DNA from 2 places in the Barnesiella sp. An22 genome. Region 2 is predicted to be linked to the other one. Evidence: riboswitches for the same ligand, from Rfam matches in the RefSeq annotation. Region 2 holds a riboswitch; the other holds the start of a gene.
What was found. Region 2 has a riboswitch for cobalamin ahead of ABGT88_RS02555 (TonB-dependent receptor domain-containing protein). Riboswitches for the same ligand answer to the same signal wherever they lie in the genome.
Positions count from the first base shown of each region.

Region 1: another riboswitch for cobalamin. It lies ahead of ABGT88_RS00380 (anaerobic ribonucleoside triphosphate reductase); the one in region 2 lies ahead of ABGT88_RS02555 (TonB-dependent receptor domain-containing protein).

Region 1 is NZ_OZ007014.1:95,550-105,366, reverse strand. It holds gene ABGT88_RS00405 (ABC transporter permease) at 1-792, shown strand, start outside; gene ABGT88_RS00400 (DUF3098 domain-containing protein) at 813-1,088, shown strand; gene ABGT88_RS00395 (undecaprenyl-diphosphate phosphatase) at 1,124-1,972, shown strand; gene truB (tRNA pseudouridine(55) synthase TruB) at 1,972-2,709, shown strand; gene queA (tRNA preQ1(34) S-adenosylmethionine ribosyltransferase-isomerase QueA) at 2,706-3,755, shown strand; cobalamin riboswitch at 4,112-4,320, shown strand; gene ABGT88_RS00380 (anaerobic ribonucleoside triphosphate reductase) at 4,373-6,751, shown strand; gene nrdG (anaerobic ribonucleoside-triphosphate reductase activating protein) at 6,752-7,237, shown strand; gene ABGT88_RS00370 (DUF3843 family protein) at 7,251-8,453, opposite strand; gene ABGT88_RS00365 (DUF3467 domain-containing protein) at 8,519-8,830, opposite strand; gene ABGT88_RS00360 (NigD-like protein) at 8,835-9,497, opposite strand; gene ABGT88_RS00355 (ABC transporter ATP-binding protein) at 9,494-9,817, opposite strand, start outside.
Region 2 is NZ_OZ007014.1:612,930-622,746, forward strand. It holds gene ABGT88_RS02520 (YjjG family noncanonical pyrimidine nucleotidase) at 109-822, shown strand; gene ABGT88_RS02525 (hypothetical protein) at 840-2,576, shown strand; gene ABGT88_RS02530 (sugar O-acetyltransferase) at 2,597-3,214, opposite strand; gene ABGT88_RS02535 (YigZ family protein) at 3,218-3,820, opposite strand; gene cydB (cytochrome d ubiquinol oxidase subunit II) at 3,879-5,030, opposite strand; gene ABGT88_RS02545 (cytochrome ubiquinol oxidase subunit I) at 5,040-6,593, opposite strand; gene ABGT88_RS02550 (DUF4492 domain-containing protein) at 6,590-6,859, opposite strand; cobalamin riboswitch at 7,041-7,241, shown strand; gene ABGT88_RS02555 (TonB-dependent receptor domain-containing protein) at 7,353-9,368, shown strand; gene ABGT88_RS02560 (YncE family protein) at 9,368-9,817, shown strand, end outside.

The sequences.
Region 1 (9,817 bases), 520 kb from region 2:
TTGGGGATTATGGTCTTGATGGGCTTCTTGGCCAACAATCTCTCCCGTCATGTCAAGGAGAATATAGGCTTCTCGATTGTCCTCAACGAGTCGGCCGGCGAACAACAGGTGCACCAGTTGCAACGCATGCTCGAGCGGGCCGACTATGTGAAGGCTGCTCAGTACATCTCGAAAGAGGATGCCCTGAAGGAGGTGATGATCGAGTTGGGCGAAAATCCCGAAGATGTGTTGGGGGTCAATCCCTTGCAATCGTCGATCGAGGTCAAGCTCAAAGCGGACTATGCCAATACCGACAGTCTCTCGGTTATCGAGAAAGGTCTTCGCGACCAGGTAATCGTGAGCGACATCCTCTATCAGAAAGACCTCATTCAGTCGGTCAACGACAACATGAGCCGCATCGGCCTCATCTTGCTGGCGTTGGCCATTGTGCTGATGATTATATCGTTTGCGCTGATTAGCAATACCATCCGGTTGGGTGCCTACTCCAAGCGATTCCTCATTCACACGATGAAGTTGGTAGGTGCTACCCCGGCCTTCATACGGAGGCCATTTATTGTCTCCAATGTTATCAACGGCATTGTGGCCTCGGTCATTGCCATGTTGCTCCTCTCGGGGTGTGTCTATTACCTCATGTCCGAGATGGAAAACTTCACGACGCTTGTGTCGGTACCCATGATGCTGCTGGTATTTCTCACCGTGCTGGTGCTGGGTATTATCCTGTCGGCCGTCTCGGCCTATTGGGCCGTGAACCGTTATATCCGCATGGATAGAGACGACTTGTATTATGTGTGATAAAAAAACAGTATAACCATATGAAATCTCAAGAAAAGAAATCGGCACCGGTGCTTTCCGACACGGAGCAAAAGGCCTCGTTTGCTCTGGGAAAAGCCAATATAAAACTCATTGCCATATCGTTTGCCGTGATTGTAGTCGGCTTCCTGCTGATGCTGGGGCCCGGTACTACCCCCGAGGCATATAACCCCGACATCTTCAGTTTTCGTCGCATTGTGCTGGCCCCCGGCATAGCCTTCGTGGGGTTTGTCTTCATGGTCTATGCAATCATGCACAACTCTAAAAAGAGACAATAAGGCAGTTTGATATTTCTGTTTAAATTTTCAAGAAAGTGGATTTTTTAGAAACGATTATTATCGCCATTGTAGAGGGACTGACCGAGTTTTTACCCGTTTCCTCTACGGGGCACATGATTATTACACAGAGTGTTCTGGGTGTAGAAAGTACTCCCTTTGTAAGGGCATTTACGGTCATTATACAGTTCGGTGCTATCTTGTCGGTGGTATGTCTCTATTGGAAACGGTTTTTCCGGCTCAATCGCACTCCGCTCCCGGGCAATCCCTCGGCCTTGCGGCGTTTCCTGCACACCTACGATTTTTACTGGAAGTTGCTGGTGGCATTCATCCCCGCTGCCATATTCGGTTTGCTCTTGGGCGACTGGATTGATGCCCTGCTCGAAAACGTGGTAGTCGTTGCCGTCATGCTGGTTATTGGCGGTATCTTCATGCTCTTCTGCGACCGGATATTCAACAAGGGCAGCGACAACACCGAGCTTACCGAGAAACGAGCATTTTACATAGGATTGTTCCAATGTATCGCCATGATACCGGGTGTATCGCGTTCGATGGCGACCATCGTGGGCGGTATGGCACAGAAACTTTCGCGCAAGGCGGCAGCCGAGTTCTCGTTCTTTCTGGCTGTTCCCACCATGTTTGCGGCAATGGCATACAAGATGCTGAAGCTGTTTTCAGAACCTGAAGGAGCCGATTTGATTATGAACAACATGGGTACTTTGTTGTTGGGCAACGTAGTTGCCTTTGTGGTAGCCTTGCTGGCCATCAAGTTTTTCATCGGTTTCGTTACCCGCTATGGATTCAAGGCCTTCGGGTGGTATCGTATAATAGTGGGTGGTGTGATTCTCGTCATGTTGTTGACGGGACATAACTTAACGATTATGTAATGGATTTTAACGAAGGCGAAATCATATATATCGACAAACCGCTGCATTGGACCTCGTTCGATGTGGTCAAGCGAATCCGATTGCGGATATTGCGCAGGCTCAAGCAGAAGAAACTGAAAGTGGGTCATGCCGGTACACTCGACCCCCTGGCTACGGGAGTGATGATTGTCTGCACCGGACGTGCAACCAAGCGTATCGAGGAGTTTCAGTACCATACCAAAGAGTATATCGCCACCTTGCAGTTGGGTGCGACTACCCCCTCGTTCGACCTGGAGACCGAAATCGATGCACACTACCCGCACGAGCACATCACCCGCGAGAGCGTAGAGCGAACATTACCGCGTTTTGTCGGTTCCATTATGCAGGTGCCTCCCTCCTATTCGGCTTGTAAGATCGATGGGCGCAGAGCCTACGACATGGCGCGCAAGGGGCAGGAGGTAGAACTTAAACCCAAGGAGCTGGTGATCGACGAAATCGAGCTGCTCTCCTGCGAATTGCCCCTTATCCAGATACGGGTCGTTTGCAGCAAGGGTACTTACATACGGGCTCTTGCCCGCGACATCGGGGCGGCCCTCGGCAGTGGAGCTCATCTGGTGGGGCTTGTGCGTACACGGGTGGGCGATGTGACGCTCGCCGATTGCCTGTCGGTCGATGAGGTGGCCCGAATGATCGACGAGGCCCCCTTGACAACCTCCGAAGAAGATAAAAACGAAGAAAGTAATAACGAACAAATATGAAACTGTCCCAATTCAAATTCAAATTGCCCGAAGCGCAAATCGCTCAATACCCGGCAAAAAACCGGGACGAGTCCCGGTTGATGGTCATCGACCGGAAAACGGGAAAGATTGAACACCGCATCTTCAAAGAGATTATCGACTATTTCGAAGAGAAAGATGTGTTTGTATTCAACGACACCAAAGTCTTTCCCGCCCGCCTCTATGGCAATAAAGAAAAGACCGGTGCCAAAATCGAGGTATTCCTTCTGCGTGAGCTCAACGAAGAGAATCGCCTGTGGGACGTTCTGGTAGAGCCGGCCCGTAAGATACGTATCGGCAACAAACTCTATTTCGGCGACGACGACTCGATGGTGGCCGAGGTAATCGACAATACCACCTCGCGCGGCCGTACGTTGCGATTTCTCTACGACGGCTCGCACGACGAGTTCAAAGAGGCCCTCTACAAACTGGGCGAGATGCCTTTGCCGGCCTATATCACCCGCCCGGTCGAGGAGCTCGATGCCGAGCGTTATCAAAATATCTTTGCTCGCCACGAAGGGGCTGTGGTCACTCCCGCTGCCGGGCTCCACTTCAGCCGTGAGCTGTTGAAGCGCATGGAGATCAAGGGCATCGACTACGGCTTCCTCACCCTCCATTCGGGCCTGGGTAACTTCCGTGAAATCGATGTCGAAGACCTCACCAAGCACAAAATGGACTCGGAGCAGCTGATTGTAACTCCCGAGTTGGTCGAGCTCGTCAACCACGCCAAGGATGGCGGCCACAAGGTGTGCGCCGTGGGTACCTCGGTGATGCGGGGTATCGAGAGTGCGGTCAGCACCGGCGGCCACATGAAGACCTACGACGGCTGGACCAACAAGTTCATCTTCCCGCCCTACGACTTTACGGTAGCCACCAGTCTGGTGACCAACTTCCACATGCCGCTTTCGACCATGCTGATGATGGTAGCGGCATTCGGCGGATATGAAATTGTCCTCGAGGCCTACGATGCTGCCCTCAAGGAGGGGTATCGTTTCGGTGCCTATGGCGACGCCATGCTCATTCTGTAATTGGTAAGATATCAGGGACGCTCTTGTCCCGGAAGATACAGAGAACCTTGTTGCACCTTGGGGACAAATGGTGCGGCAAGGTTCTCTCTCTTATAGAGAGATTACTATCTCGCCTTTTTTATTATGTTGCTGGAATAGATAACAATTTGGTTGATTCGATTGGATATCCGATTGAACAATGGAATAGATGCCTTTTTTGCTGTTTTATAGCAGTATAGTTTCCATATGGGAGTTGGTATGGGCCTCTATTCGTTGCTGGTTTCAGGAAACTTTTTTCTATTCTGGTTTTCAAAAGTTTCCCGAAAAAGGAAACTTTTGTCTCGAAATTTGTTGTTTGGTTATCGCGAATTTGTGTAACTTTGTACCCGCATTCCGGTTCGGCCCCGTTGTACGATGGTGTCGATAAAAAGGGAATCGGGTGAGAATCCCGAGCAGTCCCGCTGCTGTAATTCCTGTGAAAGTCCCGTGACACGAGCCACTGACGAGAATCTGTTTCTGTAATGTCGGGAAGGCGTCATCGGGGCAGGGAAGAGCCAGAAGACCTGCCGGAGTGAGAGAGAAGCAAAAGGACGTTCGAGGAGACGTCCGCAGTATCCAACCCTAAACAACTTATCAACATGGATTATGCAGGCATTACCATTGCCAAGCGCGATGGTGCCCAAGAGAGTTTCTCGATTGCCAAAATCGAGCGGGCTATTGCCAAGGCCTATCGGGCCGATGGTATCGACGACGAAACTGCGGTGAAACAGATTGCCGGCGAGGTGGCCGCCGCCATCGACAAGAGCGAGATTTCGGTCGAGGAGATTCAAGATCTGGTCGAGCGCCATCTGATGCGGCGCAACCCTTCGGTGGCCAAGCGCTTCATCATCTATCGCGAGTGGCGCACCAAGGAGCGCGAGAAACGCACCTCGATGAAGCAGGTGATGGACGGCATCGTGGCTGTCGAGAAGAACGACGTGAACCTGAGCAACGCCAACATGTCGTCGCATACGCCGGCCGGGCAGATGATGACCTTCGCCTCGGAGGTGACCAAGGATTACGCCTACAAGTATCTGGTGGGGGTGCGCTACGGGCGGGCGCACCGCGAGGGCGACATTCACATCCACGACCTCGACTACTATCCCACCAAGACGACCACCTGCGTGCAGTACGACCTGGAGGATATTTTCAACCGCGGTTTCCACACCAAAAACGGAACCGTGCGCACACCCCAGTCGATACAGAGCTACGCCACGCTGGCCACTATCGTGTTCCAGACCAACCAGAACGAGCAGCACGGCGGGCAGGCCATCCCGGCTTTCGACCACTTCATGGCACCGGGGGTGCTGAAGAGTTTCCGCAAACATCTCGAGACGGCCATCGACTTCATCTTGCGCCTGCACGGCGAGAGCGACCATCCGTCGCTGCGAGAGGCGATAGCCGACTCGGTCGCCTCGATAGCCGATACGGAGGTGCAACAGGCTGCACTGGCCGACCGCCTGCAGACTCTGGGCCTGACTCTCTCGGCCAATGAGTTGCGCACCGCCTGGACACAAAGCTACGAGACTACCCGCAAGGATACCCACCAAGCCATGGAGGGGTTGGTGCACAATCTCAACACCATGCACTCGCGGGGTGGCAACCAGGTGGTTTTCAGTTCGATAAACTACGGTACCGATACCTCGCCCGAGGGGCGCATGGTCATACGCGAGCTGCTCTCGGCTACAACCGAGGGGTTGGGCCACGGCGAGGTGCCGGTCTTCCCGATACAGATTTTCAAGGTGAAGGATGGGGTATCGTACAGCGACGAGGATTATGCTGCGGCGATGGCCGACTTCGAGGGGGCGATGGCGGGACGTATCCCGTTCAAGGCGCCCAACTTCGACCTGCTGCTCGAGTCGTGCCGCACCACGGCCACTTCGCTCTTTCCCAATTTCGTATTTCTCGATACCGACTACAACCGAAACGAATTTTGGCGGGCCGACGACCCCGACCGCTTCCGCTACGAGGTGGCCACGATGGGTTGCCGTACCCGGGTGTTTGAAAACCTGCACGGTGCGAAGAGTTCGTGGGGGCGGGGCAACCTCTCCTTTACCTCGATGAATATGCCGCGCCTGGCCATCGAGGCGCGTCGCGAGGCCGAAGAGCTGCACCCCGACGGCGACAAGCACGCCATCCGCCGCGAGGCCCGTATCCTCTTTCTCGAGAAGGTGCGCACCACCGCCTCGATGATTGCCGAGCAGTTGCACGAGCGGTACGAGTATCAGCGCAAGGCTCTCGCCCGTCAGTTCCCTTTCATGATGGGTAACGACGTGTGGAAGGGTGGCGGACGGCTGAATCCCGACGATGAGGTGGGCGACGTAATCAATAGCGGTACGCTGGGCATCGGTTTTATCGGCGGCCACAATGCCATGTGTGCCATCTACGGCGAGGGGCATGCCCGCAACGAGGAGGCCTGGCAGACGCTCTACGATGCCGTGATGGTGATGAACAACGTGGTCGAGGAGTACAAGAGCCGCTATGGGCTCAACTACTCGGTACTGGCCACGCCGGCCGAGGGTCTCTCGGGTCGCTTCACCCGTCTGGACCGCAAGCGCTACGGGGTTATCCCCGGCGTGACCGACCGCGACTACTACGTCAACTCGTTCCACATCGACGTGAAGGAGCCGGTGACCATCGTCGAGAAGATCCGTAAGGAGGCCCCCTTCCACGCCATTACGCGGGGGGGACACATCACCTATGTCGAGCTCGACGGCGAGGCGAAGAAGAATGTATCGGTCATCTTGAAAATCGTGAAGGTGATGCACGACGAGGGCATCGGTTACGGTTCGATAAACCACCCGGTCGACACCTGTCGTGCGTGCGGCTACCGGGGTGTCATCTATACGCAATGCCCGGTGTGCAAGAGCGAGAACATCTCGCGCATGCGTCGCATTACCGGCTACCTCACCGGCAGCCTCGAGTCGTGGAACTCGGCCAAGCAGGCCGAAGAGCGCGACCGGGTAAAACACAAGTAAATGGAAACACTGCACCTGATCAATGTCTACCCCGAGACCATCTCCGACGGTTTTGGGGTACGCTATTCCATCTATCTGGCCGGCTGTACGCACCATTGCCGGGGGTGCCACAATGCCGGCAGCTGGAATCCCCGGGCGGGCGAGCCGCTCACCGAGGCTTTGCTCAATCGCATCATCGCCGAAATCAGGTCCAATCCGTTGCTCGACGGCATTACCCTCTCGGGGGGCGACCCCTTTTACAATCCGCCGGCCCTGCTGGCTCTGTTGCGGCGCCTCAAGGCCGAGACGGGTTTGAATATCTGGTGTTATACGGGCTATACCTACGAGGTGCTGTTGGACGATGAGGTCCGGCGACCTTGCCTCGAGTATATCGACACGCTGGTCGACGGCCCCTTCGTGCAGTCGCTCTTCGATCCCACGCTACCCTTCAGGGGCAGCAGCAACCAGCGCATTCTGCACCTGTCGCAGGGGCAGAAAACAGAATGAGGCAATTCAGTGTTTACACGGCCCGGTAGTAATCCTGCAGGAGGCAGCGGGCTATGAAATCCCAATTATCGGCCACGAGCTGCGGGTTGCCGTCGGCAAAGCAGGCATCGGGCAGCAAGCCGTGCGAGCAGAGGTAGAGCAGCAGGTCTACGGGGCAACGTCCCGGCACGGTGAGCAGCGATATGGCCCCTTTGCGGGCCTCCTCGGGGTTGTACCAAGGGTTGGCCGGGTCGGCTATGTATTGGGCAATATCCGAGGCCACCAGCATCCCTTTATAGGGAGTTACGTAGAGGACGAAATTCTTTTTGTGAGCCAGGTGCGACAGGTGTCCGCCTTCGGTCTCGCCCCATTGCATCCCTTCGGTGAGGAAGCGGTCGAGCTCGGCATACGAGCCGATATACTTCACGGGGCTGCCGCCCGTCGATTGGGTGAACTGCTGGTAATAGGGGTGCAGCTCTTTCTGCTCTTCGAGCTCTTCGGGCAGGGTGTGTTGCCACAACAGCGACACCCATTCGTGAGCAAAGAGGGCCAGCGGTCCGGCCGGCAGGGTGTAGAGCGACTCGCGGCGCAGTTTTTCGAGTCGGTTCAGTTTCTCTTTGTCGGTGTGATTCGGTTTGCTGTGCACCTCGTGCAGCAGTTGGCGGGCCAGTGAGCGGTTCGACGGTCCCAGCAGGAACGATTCCCAAAAGAGCCATTCGGCAAAGCGGTACCGCGCCTCGGGGTCGGAGGTATCGTTCAGTTCGGGTTGGCAAAACTCTTGCAGCAGCGGCGAGTCGGGTGCCGTTTCGTATTCGCTCTCAAGCAGGTTGTAGATGGGGTCGGCCGTGGCGATGAGGTCGGCATCGAGAGGCGACAGCACCTCGTGTTCGTTGCCGTAGGCAGCCGACAGATACCACAGCAGCACCCGCACGTCGTCGCGGTTCACCTCTCCTTCGTAGTAGGCTTCGGGGGTAAAGAAGGGCAGTGTACGCCCGTAGAAAGCCTGGTGCTGGGCCACGAATGCCGCCCACAGCCCGGTGCCCGACAGGATGTCGGCAAAGTAGCCCACGAGGTCGCAGCAGATTGATTTTACCGCGTCGTCGCTCCAGCGCGTCTTCAGCGGCGATTGTTTTATCTCGTCGTACAGCCGGTTGGCCAGTCGCGTGTAGTAGCGGTCGCTGTCAGTGGTGGGGGTATAGGGCTGCCGCGCCAGCCATTGTTGCAGGGTGATGTTCATGTGGTCGTCTTTTAGAGGGTGATACAAAGGCAGGCAGACCGGGTAGCGGCCCGCCTGCAAGTCGATTAAGCCTCGCCGCCGGGAGCCATGAAGGGAGGCATGCCTCCGCCCCGTTGTTGCGGGTCGTTCATCTGGATGGGACCGAACTGGGATTCATATTTGCGGATGTTGTCCTGCAGGGCGAAGAGCAGCCGTTTGGCATGCTCGGCCGTGAGGATGATGCGCGATTTCACCGGTGCTTTGGGAGCGCCCGGAGTTACCCGGATAAAGTCGATGACAAACTCCGACGGAGCGTGCGAAATGATGGCCAGGTTGGAGTAGGTACCTTCGGCTACGGCAGCCGACAACTCTATTTGAATCTCTTTTTTCTCTTCCATGATGTCAGTTTAGTTTGAAATAATAATATTTATAATTGAAATTTACTTGGTTCACATATACTTGCAGCGTGGTGTAGGGGCGGTTGCGATACCCCTCGATGTTGAACGACGAGTAGAGGTTGCTCCAGTGTCCCTCGGGGTCGTCGTTGCGGCTGTGGCGCAGCTCCACCTTGAGGGTATCGCCCTCGAGGGTCGATTCGTCGGCTACGAGCATGATGCTGTGCGGCTGGCTGTGGTAGTCGATACGGTAGCGCAGGTTGAGGAAATCGCCCGTTTTCCAGATGCTTTGCAGGTAGAGGGTATCGTCGGGCAACTCGGTCATCCGCTCGTGCGAGACCAGCCGCAGGGTATCGAAGTGGATGGCCGAGAGGGCCTGCACCTCTATCCGTTTGCGGGTCGTGCTCAACTCCTCGACGGGGCGGTATTGCAGCAGCACGCGCACCCCTTCGGCCGTGCGGCTCTCGTCTACCGCGCCGATGGGGCAGAGGGTATCCATCGGGGACGAGTCGGTGGCCTGGCAGGTGAAGTAGGTCCCTTCGTTGCCCCGGTGGCAAGTGACGATGTCGGCATAGAAGATGCCGTAGAGATCCTCCTCCTTCTCGCAGGCCGTCAACAGCAGCAACGGCACGGCGAGCAGCCACCAGCGACGGGCGAGGGTCCGTTTCATACCTCGGCCTCCTCCTTCCCGGCCGGTTCTACGATAGAGCCGTCTTTCATGAAGAGGATGCGGTCGGTCATTTGGGCCAGTGTCTCGTCGTGGGTGACGATGACGAAGGTCTGCTTGAACTCGTCGCGCAGGTCGAAGAAGAGCTTGTGCAGCTCGATTTTGTTTTTCGAGTCGAGGCTGCCCGAGGGTTCGTCGGCCAGAATTACCGAGGGACGGTTGATGAGGGCCCGGGCCACGGCCACCCGCTGCTTCTCGCCGCCCGAGAGTTGGGCCGGTTTGTGTGCCAGCCGGTCGCCCAGACTCAGAAAGTCGAGTATCCG
Region 2 (9,817 bases):
GTCTCTGCTCTTTTTTTGCACTATCTTTGCGCCGGAGTGGGAGGTTACCTCTCCTGTGGCCGTGTTGTCGATGAGGCATGCAATGGCCGGTTCTAAAACAAGAAAGCTATGAGTGGTTTGATGTGTAAGACGCTGTTTATCGATTTGGACGATACGATATGGGATTTCCAGGCCAACTCCAAACTGTCGTTGCGGCAGGTGTACGACGAGTTTTCGCTCGGGCGTGCATTTACCGGTTACGAACAGTTCGAGAAGCTCTACATGACGGCTAATCACGAGTTGTGGGAGGAGTATCACCACAATCGGGTGACGAAAGATTTCCTGATTGTGGAGCGTTTTGCCCGTCCGTTTCGTGAGGCGGGCAGTGCGTTGAGCGGCGACATGGACTTCATCATGGCTCTCAACCACCGCTATCTCGATGTGTTGGCCCAGCAGAAGACGCTGGTGCCGGGGGCTATCGATCTGCTCGATTACCTCACGGCCAAGGGCTACCCGCTCTACATCCTGAGCAACGGCTTTGCCGAAGTGCAGGCTCGCAAATTGCAGTCGGGGGGTATCGATCGCTATTTCAAGCGGCTCATCCTCTCTGACGAGATAGGCATCACCAAGCCCGACCGCCGGCTCTTCGACTACGCCTTGCAGGTGGTGGGGAGCACCGCTGCCGATACGGTGATTGTGGGCGACAACTACGACGCCGATATTCTGGGGGCGATGAATGCCGGGTGGCGGGCCATCTATTTCAACCGTGACAACTTGCCCGTGACCGGGCCTCAACCCGACTATATGGTTACGGCGTTGGAGCAGTTGAAAACGATTCTGTAATCGAAAAAAATAAGGATATGAATGTTTTTCGAGCCTCTTCAGACGAAACGATTTCTTGGATACAGACCTCTGCACAACTGTTGGTAGCCATACCATTGGTTAGCTATTTGCTGGCTGTCCTGTCTTTGTGGATAGGTTTCTCGGTCAATGGCTTCATATTTCCTGCTGCTGTGTGTTTGTCCGTTTTGTGGGTATGTACTGAGAAGAATATGCAGAGACGGGTGAAGTGGAGTAGCGTATTGACCGTGGTGGGTGTATTGCTGGTTACGATATTGATTTCGATGTATGTCTATGATTGGTCGTACGACGGGCAATGGTATCATATTTGTACCGTGCGAGAATTGGTCAATGGTTGGAACCCTTTGTGGGATACTTCTGTAAGTAGTTCGGTCGATCGGGATACCGCCATGTGGGTGGAGCATTATCCGCGAGGCATAGAGACCATTGTCGCTACGGTTGTTGCTTTCTTGGGAAATTTGGATGCAGGTAAGGTTTTGAATATGTGGCTCGTTATTGCGTCGATGGGGTATGTCTATATATTCCTGCACGATTTTCTGCCAAACCGTACCCGGTATATGCGGTTGTGGATAACTGTGTTGATAACTCTCAATCCAGTAGTGATTGTTCAATTATTTACCTGTTATATCGATTGGACTCTCTATACCCTGTTGGTTATATTTCTGGTGAATCTATATCTCTTTTTCGAGAAGGGAGAACGCAGGGCGTTGTATGTCGATTTGCTTCTGCTGTTTTTCATCTCATCGATAAAATTCAATATTTTCTTTTGGATTGTACTGTGGGGTGGCATTCTCTTTTTTATCTTGCTGAGAAATCATAAGTACAAACAGCCTTGTCGCCTGACTGTAATATGTGCCGTTATAGCTTTGGCGGGAATAGTCATAGGAGGTTACAATCCTTATGTGACCAACTGGCAAGAGCATGGTTCTCCTTTTTATCCGCTTGCCGGAGATGAGAAGGTAGATATTTTTAACAATCAGGTTTTGCCGATGATGCAGGGAAAATCGAATTTTGAAAATGTGCTTTTATCGTTAGTCGCTAATCCGTCGAACAATATGAATTCCGATGAGGTGAGTGTTGTGGGTATATCTAAAAACAATCTTTCGGCATCGTGGGTGTCGGATGCTCGGATAGGCGGTTTTGGCATATTCTTCTTCGAGTCTGTTTTGTTGGCGCTGATTCTGTTTATTAGTACCGGTTATTCCCGTCGTATGGCTTGGTATCTGGTGGCCCTTGTCGGGTTGCTGGCTTCGTTGTTTATCCTCCCATACGGATATTGGGCTCGATATGTAAGTTTCTTCTATCTGTTCCCGTTTGTGCTGTTGTTTTATGCCGAGCGATATGGCCTGAAAAGACGTCTGTCTCGAGGGGTACATATCCTCATTCTTACATTGCTCTCTATCGATGTTTTCATTAGTCTGTCGGGAGTGATAGTGCAGAATGTGGTTTACAGACAGACGGTAGACTATGTGCTGAATCGAATGGAGGCTTCGACGCAGGAAGTGGAATTGAGCACCTGTAACTATTTGTTCCTCGATAAAATGGACCAACGTGGTATCCCGTATAAGTTGGTGCCTGAAGAGACCCTGAAAGATAGACTCGATATTTCCAACCCGATTTATTTGAATCGGGAAGATTTTGATTTTGAGACCAATCAGCCTAGGATTCTTTCAATTTACTCTTCGTTCGGGCTGAGGTGGGAACCGAACGAACATTATACGGGAAATTCCAAGTAGGCTATTCTCTGTGTACGGTTCTATTTATTCTTTCTGGCTTTTTGTTCAGTCCAGTCGTAGGAGCGCTGGCGGTCGGCTTCGGTGACGGGGCGTATGACGCGGCAAGGGTTACCGCCGGCGATAACGTTGGCCGGGATGTCGCCGGTCACCACACTGCCGGCTGCGATGATGGTATTGTCGCCGATGGTTACGCCGGGGGCGATGGTCACGCCGCCGCAAATCCACACGTTGTTGCCGATGGTGATGGGCCAGGCATACTCGAGCCACTGGTTGCGACGCTCCACGTCGATGGGGTGGCCGGCAGTGTAGAGGCCCACGTTGGGGGCAATGAGCACGTTGTCGCCGATGGTGATGGGAGCCTCGTCGAGCATCACGCAGTTGAAGTTGGCAAAGAAGTTTTTGCCTACGTGGATGTTGTGGCCGTAGTCGCACAGGAAGGGCGAGACGATGGTGAACCGTTCGGGCGTGGTGCCCAGAATGTCGCGGAGCAGCCGTTCCCGCTCTTCGGTTTGCGAGGGTAGCAGGCGGTAGTTGAGTTCGAAAAGTTTATCGCGGGTGGCAAACAGTTTTTGCAACAGTTCGGGAGCCGAGGCATCGTACAGTTGCCCTCTCTCCATTTTCTCTTGTTCGGTCATCATCGGCTAAGGTTCGTTTAGAAAGTGAAGACCGTCGATTTTCGACAGCCGGTTTTTGAGGTTCTCCATGCGGGAGCGGCGTATGCGCAGGGTCATCTCGCAGTCCATGTCGAAGAGTTGCGAGACGATGGTTGGCCCCTCCTCCTTGACGACACGCATCACCTCGTTCATCAGGGGGTATTCGAAACCGAACTGCACCTCGTCTTCGACCAGCCGCTCCACGATTTCGTTGGCGGCGATGGCCTCGGCGGCCGCCTCGCGATAGGCGATAATGAGTCCGCTGGTACCCAGTTTGATGCCCCCGAAGTAGCGCACCACGACGATGAGAATGTCGGTCAGGTTGGCCGAGTTGATTTGGCCGAGTATCGGTTTCCCGGCCGTCCCCGAGGGCTCGCCGTTGTCGTTCGAGCGGAACTGGGTGCGCTCGTGTCCCAGCATGTAGGCCCAGCACACGTGGCGGGCATCGTAATACTCCTTTTGGTATTTTTCGAGTTCACGCTTCACCTCGTCGACGGTGGTCACGGGGATGGCGAAGGAGAGGAACTTACTCATCTTCTCCTTGTAAATTCCCTCCGAGGTGCGCGATATGGTCAAGTAGGTGTCGTCCATATACAAAAAAAGAGCTTACCTCTGCAAAAGTAAGCTCTTTTTGGGGAATACGCAAGTATCAATATTTGTGTTCGTTGCTTTCCATTTCACTGGCGGTGATGGGCTTCTTGTCCATGGCGCGCCATACGTAGAAGATATAGGCCAGCACAAAGGGGATGAGCAGCGATACTACGCTCATGGTTTTCAAGGTGAAGAGGCTCGACGAGCTGTTGCAGATGGTGAGCGAGCTCTGCATGTCGGCAGCCGAAGGGTAGTAGGGGGTGTGGTTGTAGCCGGCGATGAAGAAGAGGCTGAGAACCACCAGCACGGTGCCGATACCCGAGAACCAGATGCCTCGGGTGAAGTGCTGCCCGAATACCGAGCGGATGAGGGCATAGAGCACCAGCACCACACCCACGAGGAACATGAAGGCTACCCACGGCATTTCAACGAAATTGTAGAAATATTTGTAGGGCCGGGTAAATACCTCGCCGGTGAGCGGGTTGGTCTCGTAGCCGGTAGCCATCAGGGTAGCAGCCACGAACGAGAGGAAGAAGAGCACGAATACGATGCCGTTGACCAGCACCTGTTTGCGTGCCCGTTCGAAGAGGGTATCGTCCTTGATATTGTTCATGAAGTAGAGGGCTCCTTGTGTGCGGGCCAGCAGGAGCACCGTGATGCCCAGCAACAGGTTGCGCACGTCGAGCAGAGCCTCCAGGCCGTTCCAGTCGTTGGTCCAGCTGCTGATGACCGGTGCCCCGGGAGTGGTGAGGTTGGCCTTGTCGACCACGAAATCGGCTCCGGTGAAGAAGGTACCCACGGCTACGCCCAGCAGTAGGGGGCCCACCACGCCGTTGACAAAGAGGAAGGCGTCGTAGGTCTTTTTGCCCAGGAAGTTGCCGCTCTTCGAACGGTATTCATACGATACGGCCTGTATGATGAAGCTGAACAGGATGGCCATCCACAGCCAGTAGGCCCCGCCGAAACTGGTGGAGTAGAAGAGGGGGAAGGAGGCGAAGAAGGCCCCGCCGAACACCACGAGGGTGGTGAAGGTGAACTCCCACTTGCGGCCCAGCGAGTTGACCATCATGCTCTTTTCAATTTCGTTTTTACCCATGGTCGCCAGCAGCGATTGTCCGCCCTGCACAAAGAGCAGGAATACCAGTATTGCGCCCAGCAGCGAGATGAGAAACCACCAATAGTGCTGGTAAAATAGTTCGTTCAGTTCCATAGTGTGTCTTTATTTTTTTTCGGTTCCTTTTTTGATTTGTTTCAACATGATACCCACCTCGGCGATGAGCAGGATGGTAAAGAGTGCGGCAAACAACCAGAAGGTGGTCTGTACCGAGGCTACCTCGATTTTCGAGATGGCGGCGAAGGTAGGCATAATGTCCTGGATAACCCACGGTTGGCGGCCCATCTCGGCCACAATCCAGCCGGCTTCGAGGCAGACGTATCCCAGCGGAATGGTGAGTATGGCTACCCACAACATCCATTTGAGGTTATGCAGTTTCTCTTTGTAGGAGAGGATGAGCACGAGGATGAAGAAGAGGATAAAGTAACCGCCCAGGATAATCATGATGTGGAACGAGTAGAAGACAAACGGCACGTGGGGAATGAGCTGTTCGACCGAGTCGACATAGCCGTAGCCGAAGTATTCGTAGTTGGCATCGAGTCGGGCCCGGGCCTCGTTCATGGCTGTGGTGTCGTTGTTTTGCCGGGCCGTGTTGAAGTCGGCCAGAGCGGCGATGGCCAGGCGGCCGCGCTCCATCTTCTCCTGGGCCGAGAGCGCGATAATCTCCTCACCCTTGAGGTTCTTGTCGGGGTAACCGCCGTCGATGATGTCGTTGATACCCGGCACGAAACCGTCGACCTGGCGCGTAGCCAGTATTGAGAGCAGTTTGGGGATAGGTATGTCGAAGAGAAACTCCTTCTCGTTGTTGTTGAACTCCTTGGCCGGATTGAGAATACCGAAGGCGATAAGCTCCTGCCCCTCCTTGCCGTGGTAGACACCCTCCATGGCAGCCAGTTTCATGGGTTGCTTGTCGGCTACCTGATAGGCCGAACCGTCACCGGTGTAGGCTACGACGAGAGCCCCCACCAGACCTACCCAGGCCCCCACGCGGATGCTCTGTTTGGCCAGGAAGTTTTCGCGATTCTTAAGCAGATACCATGCACTCACGCCCACGACGAAGATACCGCCCAGCACCCAGCCGGCCGATACGGCGTGGAAAAACTTGTTGACAGCTACCGGCGAGAGTACCAGCGCCCAGAAGTCGTCCATGACGTTGCGGGCAGTCTCGGGGTCGAACTTCATGCCCACGGGGTATTGCATCCACGAGTTGGCTACCAGAATCCACAGCGCCGAAATCGAGGCCCCTATGGCGGTGAGCCAGGTCGAAGCCAGGTGGAACCGTTTGCTCACTTTGTTCCAGCCGAAGAACATGACGGCGATGAAGGTCGCCTCCATGAAGAAGGCCATGATGCCCTCGATGGCGAGCGGCGCCCCGAAGATGTCGCCCACGAACCAGCTGTAGTTGGACCAGTTGGTACCGAACTGGAACTCGAGAATGATACCGGTTGCCACCCCGATGGCGAAGTTGACGCCGAAGAGGGTCATCCAGTATTTGGTAATGGTTTTCCATCGTTCGTCGCCGGTACGGTAGTAGATGGTTTCCATGATACTGACGATTATGCCCAACCCCAGCGTGAGGGGGACAAACAGCCAGTGATAAATAGCGGTGAGTGCAAATTGTGCCCTCGACCAGTCTACGAGCGTGAAAAGATCGTTCATAACTCCTGTGATTGTTGTTGTTGAGAATTATTAGTATTGGTGAGATTTTCGATGACGGCATTGGCCCGCTCCTCGTCGGTATCGAACTCTTTTTGCAAAATGTTGGGGAAAAAGAAGAGCCGCAGGATAAAAAACATGATGAACAGTTTGATAAGAATGATTGCCCAAAGTGTTTTTCCCAAGGTCATCGATCGGAATCCTTCAAGGTAGAATCGCCATACGCGCACTACGAAATTGTCGTTTTTCAAGGTTTGGTTTTCTTCCATAAGTGTATTGTATGTAGATGAAGAAAATTTTCGCAATATTCGGTAAAATTTGTGATTGATACAAATTTATAACCGTTATTTTTTATTACGAATCAATACTTTTTTCACAAGTAACGATTGGGGTGCAGGTTTGGTTTGGAATAATTTCCAAGAAAAAATAGAACAGTATCAATAATTTGTGTTACCTTTGTCACGCATTGGTTTCGAAACCCCGTCCGGGGCGTAGAATGAAAAGGGAATCGGGTGAAAATCCCGAACAGTCCCGCTGCTGTAAGCTCCCGTAGAGGTGCCGAGAATACTTGAAAGCCACTGATTATGACGATTGGGAAGGCCTCGGTTACCGGAGTAAGTCAGAAGACCTGCCATGCTTTTAGTCATTAGCTTTCGGGGGGTAGAGCTTGTGAATCTGCGGAAGGGTGGCCTACACGCGTCCGTCTGTTTACACCGACTTGTATCGAAAGAACCCGCTCCGAGGCTGTTAAAAAATAGTCCGATGGAAAGACTTTGTCGTTGGGTATCGTTTGTGTGTGCGATTGGGGTACTGGCTGCTCTGCCCGTGCGGGTGTGGGCCGATGAGACTTCGTCGACCGACTCGATACAGACCCGGTCGCTGGGCGAGGTAATGGTCACGGCCAACCGGTATAGCGAGGTGATACCCTCACAGAAACTTGCAGGGAAGGAGTTACAGGCTCTCAACAGTTTTTCGGTGGCCGATGCCATACGTTACTTTTCGGGTATTCAGATTAAGGATTACGGTGGAGTGGGCGGTTTGAAGACCGTCAACATCCGCAGCATGGGTACCAACCACATGGGGGTATATTACAACGGTATCCAGTTGGGCAATGCTCAGAACGGCCAGGTGGACCTGGGGAAATTCTCGCTCGAGAACATCGAGGAGATTTCGCTCTACAACGGGCAGAAGAGCGAGATATTCCAGTCGGCCCGTGAGTTCGGCTCGGCCGGTTCCATCTACCTCACTACCCGTCGGCCCAAGTTCAAGCCGGGCGAGAAGTCGCACCTGAAGGCCTCGTTCAAAACGGGGTCGTTCGACTTGGTCAACCCCTCGGTGCTCTTCGAATACAAGCTCAGCGAGAGCGTGAGCATGACCTTCAACAGCGAGTGGACCAACTCGAGCGGTAAGTACAAATTCCGTTACAAGCGGGTTACCCCCTCGGGCGAGGTGGCCTACGACACCACGGCTACCCGGCAAAACGGCGACATCGATGCCGTGCGTTTCGAGGGCGGTCTGCAGGGCTATCTCTCCAACGGTTTTTGGAAAGCCTACGTCTACCATTACAGCTCCGAGCGGGGTATCCCCGGCGCCATCGTCAACAACGTGTGGCGCAACGGCGAGCGGTTGTGGGACCGCAACACCTTCGTGCAAGGCGTCTATCAGCAGGATATTACCCGCAAGTACAGCCTCAAGGTCAATGCCAAGTATGCGTTCGATTATACCCACTATGTGAACAACGACGACAAGCTGATGCGGGTCGACAACCAGTACAAGCAGCGCGAGGTCTACGTGTCATTGGCCAACAAGTATTCGATACTCCGCAACTGGGACGTGTCGGTGGCCTACGACATGCAGTGGAACGGCCTGTCGGAGTACCTCTCGGCCAGCCGCTACACCCACTGGATTTCGGCCGCTACCGCCTTCTCGCTGGCCGACCGGCTGAAGATGCAGGCCAGCGTGCTGGCTACGCTGGTCGACGAGACGGCCGAGGGGCAGACCAAGGCTCCCAACAAGAGCAAGGTGACACCCGCCGTCTTCCTCTCGTACCAGCCGCTCAAGCGATACAACTGGGTGCTGCGAGCCTTCTACAAGCAGATATACCGCATGCCCACCTTCAACGACCTCTATTACACCGATATGGGCAACTCGGCCCTGAAGCCCGAGAGTGCCACCCAGTACAACGTGGGCTTTACCTATGCCGTGGCACCCAAGACGGGATTCCTCTCGGGATTCCATACCGGTGTGGATGCCTATTACAATCTGGTGAAGGACAAGATTGTCGCCTATCCCAAGGGGCAGCAGTTCCGCTGGACCATGCTCAACCTGGGGAAGGTCGACATCCGGGGTGTCGACGTGCAGGCCACGGCCACCTTCCGTCTGCCGCTCGAAATCGGGCTGATGACCAAGGTGCAGTATACCTATCAGGAGGCCATCGACATCACCAACCCCAGCGACAACTACTACCGCGACCAGATACCCTATATCCCCTGGCACAGCGGCTCGGCCATTCTGGGGCTCACCTACAAGGATTGGGGCCTCAACTACAGCTTTGTCTACGTGGGCGAGCGGTACAACCAGCAGGAGAATATCGAGTATAACTATGTGCAGCCGTGGTACACGAGCGACATATCGCTGGTGAAGTCGTTCAAAATCAAAGCTGTGAATCTGAAAGTGACGGCCGAGGTCAACAACCTGTTCGACCAGGCCTACGACGTAGTGCTCAATTTCCCCATGCCGATGCGTAACTATCGGTTTGGCATAGCTATCGAATTATGATGAGAGGCAGAATTTTACATATAATTATCGGGATGATGCTGGCGATGCTGGTATCGATGACCTCGTGCCGGGAGGACGATGTGATTGTCCTCACCGAATACGAGTCGTTGCCGATGCTCGACCGTGAGTCGCCCTTTGCCGGGCTCTATCTGCTCAACGAGGGCAACATGGGGTCGAACAAGTGTACGCTCGACTTTGTCGACTTCGAGCAGGGGCAGTATGCCCGCAACCTCTATGCCGAGCGTAATCCCAATGTGGTGAAAGAGTTGGGCGACGTGGGGAACGACATAGAGATATACGGCTCCAAACTCTATGCCGTTATCAACTGCTCGCACAAGGTCGAGGTGCTCGACGCCCGCACCTGCAAGCGGCTGGGGCAGGTCGACATACCCAACTGCCGCTACGTCGCTTTCGACGGCGGCTATGCCTATGTGTCGTCCTATGTGGGG